DNA from 3 places in the Paenibacillus sp. GCM10028914 genome. Region 2 is predicted to be linked to each of the others. Evidence: riboswitches for the same ligand, from Rfam matches in the RefSeq annotation. Region 2 holds a riboswitch; each other region holds the start of a gene.
What was found. Region 2 has a riboswitch for cyclic di-AMP ahead of ACFQV5_RS04980 (TrkH family potassium uptake protein). Riboswitches for the same ligand answer to the same signal wherever they lie in the genome.
Positions count from the first base shown of each region.

Region 1: it holds a riboswitch for cyclic di-AMP, as region 2 does, so the genes downstream of both, ACFQV5_RS14985 (APC family permease) here and ACFQV5_RS04980 (TrkH family potassium uptake protein) in region 2, are expected to answer to the same signal.
Region 3: it holds a riboswitch for cyclic di-AMP, as region 2 does, so the genes downstream of both, ACFQV5_RS25105 (C40 family peptidase) here and ACFQV5_RS04980 (TrkH family potassium uptake protein) in region 2, are expected to answer to the same signal.

Region 1 is NZ_JBHTFO010000015.1:340,859-344,141, forward strand. It holds gene ACFQV5_RS14980 (MFS transporter) at 1-1,281, shown strand, start outside; cyclic di-AMP (ydaO/yuaA leader) riboswitch at 1,533-1,693, shown strand; gene ACFQV5_RS14985 (APC family permease) at 1,834-3,283, shown strand, end outside.
Region 2 is NZ_JBHTFO010000006.1:62,406-65,688, forward strand. It holds gene ACFQV5_RS04975 (CPBP family intramembrane glutamic endopeptidase) at 1-756, opposite strand, end outside; cyclic di-AMP (ydaO/yuaA leader) riboswitch at 1,027-1,170, shown strand; gene ACFQV5_RS04980 (TrkH family potassium uptake protein) at 1,232-2,575, shown strand; gene ACFQV5_RS04985 (potassium channel family protein) at 2,591-3,259, shown strand.
Region 3 is NZ_JBHTFO010000019.1:37,425-40,707, reverse strand. It holds gene phnE (phosphonate ABC transporter, permease protein PhnE) at 1-86, shown strand, start outside; gene ACFQV5_RS25110 (C40 family peptidase) at 185-655, opposite strand; cyclic di-AMP (ydaO/yuaA leader) riboswitch at 657-794, opposite strand; gene ACFQV5_RS25105 (C40 family peptidase) at 1,133-1,606, opposite strand; cyclic di-AMP (ydaO/yuaA leader) riboswitch at 1,610-1,747, opposite strand; gene ACFQV5_RS25100 (hypothetical protein) at 1,984-2,808, opposite strand; gene ACFQV5_RS25095 (M1 family metallopeptidase) at 2,820-3,283, opposite strand, start outside.

The DNA.
Region 1 (3,283 bases), on a different contig from region 2:
TCAACCAAAGAACAAGAAATAATACAAAGCTATATTCATTCCCCGGATAAACAGCGAAATCTTTATCGCCGTACACTTGTGACTGTGATATTTTCGCAAATATTTGGAGGTGCTGGACTTGCAGCTGGAATAACGGTTGGTGCACTACTAGCTCAGGAAATGCTGGGCACAGATAACTATACTGGCGTTCCAACTGCCTTATTTACGTTGGGTTCAGCAGTCGCGGCTCTGTTGGTAGGAAGGTTCTCACAGAAACATGGGAGAAGACTCGGATTGGGTTTAGGTTTTATCACAGGTGGCATAGGAGCAATTGGTGTAATCATATCTGTCATTCTTAATAGCATTTGGTTACTCTTCCCCTCACTTTTTATTTACGGTGCAGGGACTGCAACAAATCTACAAGCCCGTTATGCGGGTACGGATTTAGCGACATCAAAGCAAAGGGCAACCGCTGTAAGTATGGCAATGGTATTCACAACACTGGGCGCTGTTACCGGTCCGAATTTAGTGAATATTATGGGTGATTTCGCTCTTTCGATAGGTGTACCTCGTTTAGGAGGATCATTTATTTTAGCTGCGGCAGCATATATTCTAGCTGGATTAGTCTTGCTGATTTTCCTTCGTCCAGATCCACTATTAATCGCGAATGAACTTGCCAAAAGCTCCGTTAAAGCTACAAGAAACATTGATGAGCCAAAAGAAATGTATGCAGAGAGAAGAGGTATAGTCCTTGGCGCTTCGGTTATGATTGTAACCCAGATTGTCATGATTGCTATCATGACGATGACTCCTGTACATATGAAACATCATGGATATGGGTTGGGAGAAGTAGGTTTGGTTTTAGGTTTCCACATAGGCTCCATGTATCTCCCATCCTTAGTTACTGGAATTTTGGTTGATAAAATCGGACGTAAGGTCATGGCAGTTGCTTCTGGTGTAACATTACTTACTTCAGGAATAATTGCTGCGCTTGCACCTGCCGACTCACTGGTTATGTTAATCGTAGCATTATCCCTTCTGGGTCTCGGTTGGAATATGGGATTGATTAGTGGAACTGCTTTAATTGTCGATTCAACCAACTCTACTAATGGAGCGAAAGTACAAGGATCTGTAGATGTTCTAATAGCTCTGGCAGGTGCCTCGGGAGGGGCATTATCTGGTATGGTTGTTGCGCACTCCAGTTTTTCTGCACTCTCTTTTGCCGGGAGTATCCTCGCTATAATGTTAATCCCAATCATGTTTTGGTCTTTTAAAAAGAAGAAATTTAGTTCAATAACATGAGTGGGAGAATAAATACAATGAGCAGACCTTAAGGTCTGCTTTTTAATTTTTTGTATACTTGGAAAATAGAGTGAGGCAGAGATAATTCAAGATAATCATGGTGAAGACCATTTGTAATCGATATCATGGACTTTTTATTCGTTTTTTTTGACTGAAATGTGCTTCTTTGCTTCTTTACAGTAAGTGCCAAGAAGGAGTAAGATTCATTCGTAATCATGAATGTGCATTACAAATTGGAATGAAAACCGAATATTCCTAAATCGCTTAATTCTGAAATCAGAAGCGGGGGAACCAATAAGATGAGACCATCCTCATCTCCGGGGTGAATCACTTGGCTAGCTACTGCATGTGTAGGGATACTTTCCTTCCCGAATCCGTCAGCTAACCTCGTAAGCGTTAAGAAAGAGGAATTTGTCGTGTCTTATTTTTTCAAGCCACGGGAAAGCTCCAGCTTTCCTGCGGCTTTTTTTGTTATGCCTAAATCGTGTTGCAGGACGTGATGAGGGCGAATTCAAACGATATATTTAATAACTCTAGGCGGTGACATTAACGATGGCAGCAATAAAAAGACTATTGATTGGTCGGCCTCTTAAATCGAATGAACTTGGAGAACAAAAACTGAACAAGAAAAAGGCATTAGCAATACTCTCCTCAGATGCACTTTCATCTGTAGCATACGGACCAGAACAAATCCTGCTTGTTCTGATTACGATCAGCGGGGCTGCACTTTGGTATTCGATTCCTATTGGGATTGGAGTATTGGTACTATTAACGGCTTTAATTTTATCTTACCGTCAAATCATATTTGCTTATCCTCACGGAGGGGGAGCTTATGTCGTATCTAAAGAGAACCTTGGAATATATCCCGGTTTAGTTGCTGGTGGTTCTCTGTTGGTAGATTATATCCTTACTGTTGCAGTAAGTGTCTCGGCAGGGACGGATGCTTTAACATCCGCTTTCCCAATATTGCATGAGCATAAAGTCGGCATTGCGGTAGCGTTTGTCATCCTTATAACGATACTGAACTTAAGGGGAGTTACCGAGTCGGCTACCGTGCTTGCTTATCCCGTTTATTTGTTCGTATTGGCCTTGTTTATTCTACTTGGAGTAAATATGTACAATATTCTGATGGGTAACGCTTCTCCTGAGTTTCATGCTCCAATCGGAACTCCGGTTGCAGGTATAAGCTTATTCATCCTGCTAAGAGCTTTTGCATCTGGTAGCTCAGCTCTCACCGGGGTGGAGGCAATATCGAATGCCATACCGAACTTTAAAGATCCTGCGCCCAGAAATGCAGCCAAAACATTAATGGCCATGGGCATATTACTCGCCGTATTGTTCTCGGGTATCGTATTCCTAGCTTATTATTACGGTATAACGCCAACAGCGCAGGAAACAGTCGTATCCCAGATTGCGAGCCAAACCTTCGGCCGTAATATTATGTATTTCTTTATACAAGGGACAACTGCATTGATTCTAATCCTAGCAGCGAATACGGGATATTCAGCATTTCCACTCCTTGCAGTCAATCTTGCTAAGGATAAATTCATTCCAAGAATGTTTACCGTTCGGGGAGACCGCCTTGGTTACTCAAATGGGATTTTAATTCTTGGGGTATTATCTATAGTTCTGATTATTGTCTTTCACGGGCAAACCGAGAGTTTAATTCCGTTATATGCTGTGGGGGTGTTTATACCTTTCACCCTATCCCAGACAGGGATGATGGTAAAATGGATTCGGGAGAAGACAGCAGGTTGGGTGACAAAATTAATTATTAATACCATCGGCGCTTTGATCAGCTTTACCGTATTCCTTATCTTTTTCGTAACGAAATTTGTGCAGATTTGGCCTGTGCTGATATTCCTGCCATTAATCGTTTACTTGTTCCTACGCATTAAAAAGCACTATGATGCCGTTGGTGAACAATTACGGATTACCACTTGTGAACCACCCATTGAGATAAAAGGTAATGTTGTAATTTTACCGGTATCAGGTATTACAC
Region 2 (3,283 bases):
ATTCGTTGTCTGCTTCTCTACATATGCGGTATGCTCACTCGGAACGGAAAAGACGGGCTCATAGGAACGCAGCGTACCATCTTCAAAGGAGAATTTCAGCTGAAGCTGTGACGCCCCGATCTTTGCTTCCGGATCCACATATATTAGGCCTGGTTCACCTTCTTTAGTAACCTGTTTCAGCTTAGAGACACTATAACCGGCTCTTTGCAGCCAAGGTTCTGCAAGTGACATCTTCTGAGCTAAGGACATATCCCCTTCAATCAAGAGAAGCATCTGCTTGCGAACTTCACTGTTTTGGAGCATGGCCCCTTCATAGTTGGAATTAGCTAAGTCGTATGAAAATCCGGCAATACCAGCATTTTGCATGTGGACATCTACATTCAGAGCGTTGCCGTCCGCTTGCTCAAGCCTGACGCGATATACGTCATAGGGATATTTACTTTCAAATTTTTTGTTGTATTCCTTAAGTAATTTTTCTTTAGATAGATATCCGTAAACATCGGATTTGGATTGATATGTAACAAGGGGTTCTTTAGCTGTGATGTTGTTATACTGCATGTTCTCTTGTGCGAAACGTATAGCAGTGTCGGCTGCTACCTTCTTGGTAATCATTTCGGGTGTTTTAACCTCTAGGGTATCGGAGGCAGTAGACGGAAACACTTGGAACATTAAAAACAGAATCAGGCCGATGATCCCGAGTACAACGAGTTTCTTTTTGTTAGATTGAAGCTGAAGCGGTTGTCCTGCTTTATTCATGTCATCCTCCTTGGCCGGTATTTGTTATTACTTTTCGATTATTTCTGAAGACATAAAGTCAATATAACATAGATATGAATGACACAAACGGCTTAGCCCATTCAAAATTATGAAATATCCGCTGAAAATGCAGGAAAGATTTCGAAAACCTCAGTAAATCATGTGCTACTACTCTGGAATATGCCCAATTCCGTTCTTTTTTAAGATAATTCAACTCAATTACGGTTTTGGTATCCTTTAAGGATTGCGTTATAATCACATCATGTTAATTGAATAGATCAGCCGAATTTCGTAATGAACATGGGGGAACCATTTAATTGGGGTGAATTTCGCTTCCGAAAAGGTAGCGAATAGGGCGACCTGTGATATGCCCGAATCCGTCAGCTAACCTCGTAGGCTGTAGCACAGGAACCCAAACGCTTAAGGCATTGGATTTCCAGTGTCTTTTTTGTTTGATTTTTTTGAAGAGGTGAGCATGTTGACTTCGAAATTAAAATGGCTTCGCTTGTCGCCACCTCAAATTCTTGTTTTCGGATTTGGGGCTATTATTCTGATTGGAACGATGCTTCTTATGCTTCCGATAGCCAATACGACAGGGGAACCGCTGAACTTTATGGATGCCTTATTTACTGCAACATCCGCAACTTGTGTGACGGGGCTTGTAGTAGTGGATACAGGGACATTCTTTAGTTCTTTTGGACAGGTTGTCATCATGTTATTGATACAAATTGGTGGACTTGGCTTCATGACCATGGCCACGCTGTTTGCACTTGTTCTGAAACAACGTATTTCATTGAAAGACCGTTTGGTTCTGCAAGAAGCGATGAATCAATCCTCAATGGAGGGGATCGTTCGTCTGATCCGCCGGGTTCTGCTGTACTCTTTGGTGATCGAGGCTTGTGGAGCTACGCTGCTGACCATTCGCTGGGCTTTTGATATGCCAATCGGGAAGGCATTGTACTTCGGTGTTTTTCATGCGATATCCATGTTCAATAATGCGGGATTTGATCTGTTTGGTGATTTTAGAAGTTTGACCGGATATGTGTATGATCCAATCGTCAATTTTGTGGTTATGTTCCTGATTGTATCAGGCGGCATCGGCTTTATCGTTATGGCTGATCTGGTTGATTATCGGAAAAGACGCAGATTATCGTTACATTCAAAAGTGGTATTGTCCATGACAGGTTCTCTTATTGTTATAGGGGCGATTGTAATATTTATTTTTGAATTTACGAATCCCGAGACACTTGGATCATTGAACTGGGGCGGTAAAGTTCTGGGCTCCTTTTTTCAATCGGTAACACCAAGAACGGCGGGGGCTAACACATTAGACATTACCGAGCTTCGTCAAGCTACACAGTTCTTCATCGTAATTCTGATGTTTATCGGGGCTTCCCCAGGTTCTACAGGAGGGGGGATCAAAACCACGACATTTACGATGATGATTGCTGCTGTTATCGCTATGATGCGTGGTCGAGATGATATTGTGTTGTTCAGGTATCGCTTGGTTCAGGAACGGATTCTAAAAGCACTGACTATTACACTGCTTGCTTTGTTATTGGTCATTACAGTATCGATGATTCTTTCGACAACAGAAGACAGCAGCTTCCTCTCCATAATATTTGAAGCTACGTCTGCCTTTGGTACGGTGGGGCTGTCTATGGGACTAACCCCCGAACTATCGTTGTTCGGTAAGCTGCTCATTAGCATTACGATGTTTGCAGGTCGTCTTGGTCCATTAACACTTGCTTATGCATTAGGTCCTAAAAAGAGTAAAGAGTTGTATCGTCATCCAGAAGGAAAAATGATTATTGGATAAGGAGATTGGCTAGAAATGAAATCAAAGCAATTTGCGGTTATTGGGCTTGGGAGATTCGGATCAAGTCTTGCACTTGAACTGATGGACTTAGGTTATGAGGTACTCGGGATCGATCGAGATGAAGAAGTGGTCGAGGATATGAGTGAATTCCTTACCCATACCGTTGTAGCAGATGCTACGGATGAAGAAGTGCTGAAGTCGCTTGGGATCAGGAATTTTGACTGTGGGATTGTGGCCATTGGAGATGAGATCCAGACGAGTATTCTCGCAGCTATTCTCCTGAAAGAGCTAGGCGTTAATACGGTCGTTGCCAAGGCGGTTTCAGTACTTCATGGTAGAGCCTTGGAGAAACTCGGAGTAGACCGGGTGATATTCCCTGAGAGAGACATGGGAATACGTGTTGCGCATCAGCTCGTTACTCCAAACCTTCTGGATTACATCGAATTGTCCAAGGAATATCGGATAGTCGAGATGACGGTGACAGAATGTATGGACGGAAAAACATTAAATGAGCTGAATACCCGTGTTCGTTACGGTATCAGTGTCGTAGCACTTAATCAGCGTTCTGGAGTTATTGTAGCCCCAACCGCAATGGACGTGTTACGTGCAGGCGATATTATGGTTGTTATCGGAGCGAAAGAGAACATTGACCGCTTCGAAGGTGAAGTTGTTAATATGCAATAAAGTACGAAAACCCTTGTGAAACCG
Region 3 (3,283 bases), on a different contig from region 2:
GCGTAGGCATTATATTACTTGGCATCATTGTTATGATTACCATTATAGATCTCATTTCAAGTACAATACGTAAAAAGCTGGTTTAATTCAAAAAGCGCCCCATAGAATGACACTGGATTTGCCCTGAGCTCATCCAGTGTTTATTCTATGGGGCGCTTATATTTTACAGATATATTATAGGCTATTATTCATCTGCCGCATGTGTTTCGTAAGCGGAGTCGCTCATAATTCGTTTGGCACCAACATAACGTTCGGCATAATAGCTGTCACTCAGGCGATTAGTAACGACACCTCGGGAAGTGGAAGAGTGAGCAAATTTTCCATCACCAATGTAGATGCCTACATGAGATACACCACGACCAGAAGTATTAAAAAAGACGAGATCCCCCGAACGAAGGTTATCGCGGGTTACGACAGTTCCCATCTCAAATTGAGATCCTGATTGATGGGGGAGCTTAATTCCTAAAGCGGAGAATACATACATGGTAAATCCAGAGCAATCGAAGCCGCTCGTTGTTGTTCCACCATAGCTGTACTTCGTCCCGAGAACCTGATCAATCTCCTGATCCAGTTTACTGTCAGCAAAAACACTGCCCAGACCTGCTGTTAGGAAGATTGTAAGTCCTAAAAAGGATGTACTTAACTTCTTTAGCATTAATAACTCCTTCCATTGCCTGCGAGGTTAGCTTTAGGGTTCGGTTGAAGGCTCCCTATGATCCTTAAGTGCAAGATCAATTCACCCATAAAATTGGTTCCCCCGCTTCCTATTGATCGGAATTCGGCACATATTCTATGTATAAAAGCCCTTACAAAAATGACAAAGTGATTACACTGATTATTCTATCAGAGGGCTTGTCCCGTTGGCAATTGTTTCTTGCTGTCTTTTGTACAACTTTGGTGGTTATCTTTGTCGATGTGGTGTCGGTAACTTAAATAAAATTCATATAGGTGTTTAACCGTTCAAAAAAAGGGGTAATTTACCAGTAGGAGTGGTTTTAAATTAAATAAATAAAATTTTTTTTATAAACTTAAGAACTTTTTCAACGCTTCATACGTTATAGAAGTATAAAGAAAAAGCCGCGATGGAGATGTGGTGATCTCAATCGGGCTTTATATAGACGTAATAATATGATTAGTTATAGTTCACAGCGACAGCTTTGTATTTGCTAGAGCTCATGACTCGCTTAGCACCTACATAACGCTTGGCGAAGTAGCTGGAATTAAGCGCAGTGATGGTAACACCACGGGATGTCGAAGAGTGTGCAAACTTACCTCCGCCTATATAAATTCCTACATGAGAGACGCCTCTACCGGACGTATTAAAGAATACAAGATCGCCTGCCTTTAATTTACTCTTGGCTACAGCGGTTCCTACTTTATACTGGGAAGTTGATGTACGAGGCAAAGTAAGCCCGATCTTCTTAAACACATAGCTTGTGAATCCAGAGCAATCGAATCCTTTGGTCGTGGTTCCACCCATTTTATAAGAGACACCAATGACTGGTTTGATTGCGTTATTAAGCTTGGAATCCGCGAAAGCGCTTCCGGCACTTAATGTAAGAGCGAGAGTTAGGCCGATTGAAATGGCAGTTAACTTTTTTTTCAAGAGATGAGCTCCTTCCAATGCCTGCGAGGTTAGCTTAAGGGTTCAGCTGAAGGTTAGCCTATGACCACTCTGTTGCGAGATCAATGCACCCAAGACGGATCCCCCGCTTCCCGTTAACCGGGAATTCGGCTTCTTTTGGTGTTACAAATTATAAATAATAATGTTCGATTGTTAATCCATATGAAAAAGTTACAGTAAAGATGACAAAGTTGTTACTATCACATTCGTTATTTTAGCAGAGTATTAACAATTTGGCAAACGAGGAAATAAAATTTATGAACAAAAAATCCCATTCCTAGTTAAGGAGCGGGATTTTTTGTGGGAAGAATGGGGAAAGCACACTATATATGCCGATTTCATCGATATGTGAACATTTTTCAACGGTTCTCTCTATGTGTATGCCATACGTGAAATTGAGAGGTAACAGACCATAGCTGGAACAAACTGTTTACGAAATAGCTTGCTTGCTGTATGACTAGTCCAGCCAGACCAGACCAGAAGAAAGATAAACCACTGAACAGTAGAAGCAGTGCCATTGCTATTCCACCAATTGTTATCGAGATTAGTACAGCTTTGCGGATATGACGCAGACAGACCATTATAGCAGGTACCATACCTGTGCCAGATGTTTTGCCAAACTGTATATAGAGAAGGAATAGATGAATTAGATACGCGTATATGAGCCAGCCAACGATGTAGGGAGCTAGCTTAAGCAAGGTAGAAGGGTCCCGAATGACGGCCGGCAGAGCTGGAAGCATTTTGGGTACCAGCCAGTACGCCGGTGCAAAGGTTAGAAAGGTCTCTATGACATAAAATAAGGTTACAGGTTTCCATAACTGACGCATGCCCTGGAAGAAGAAAAGTCCGCGCTCACCTCTTGCCTCTTGATGGAGATTATAAAATATACCTGCATGAATGAGGGGAGTCAGTATCATCCGAATAAGAAGCATGCCGATGAGAATCCAGGCATAGGTATGAACGTCATTGCTCTGTGATAATGCCATTTCCCCTTCATAAAAATAAAGCAGTTTACTAAGCTCACTGGGAGCAGGGTCCGGATATCGCATTAGAAGTGGGACAACGGCTGATTTCACAATCCGGTAAAGGCAATATCCCCACAGCAGTCTGTACAGAAATAGAAGAATAATAACATAGAATTGATCTTTAACACTGACCCAGCCTTTGCCTGTATAGCTTTTCATGTTCTCCCCCCTTACCATGACAGGCTGCCGAACAGTGTCTCTACCAGCTTGGTGATGCTCAGGTTCCAGCGCGTGACAGCTTTCGGTTCCATTCCCGCCTTCATATAGTTATTGATATGTTTGTTCTCCAGCACGATCGTGTATTTCGGATCTACCATGGCCCAGAGTAGCGGGGAGCGGTGCTCGATTTTATACTCCGTTTTACCGTTCTTGCCATCCCAAACCTTATCTACGGTTTTACCGTCCTCAAATGCGAAGGAGATCGGAATGTTAGTGACGAAACCACCCTTGCTCACGATCGTTACTATGGTTTCATATGCAGGATCGTCTTGTGTGCCTGTATTTTTGGTCTTGATTTGCTCTATTGCGACATCAGCCATTTTGTTTCCGTATACGTATTCGTCAAAGTATGGCTTCCATGATTGTTTAGTCAATTGCTCCACAACTTGTTGAAAATCTTGGGTGGTTGGGTGTT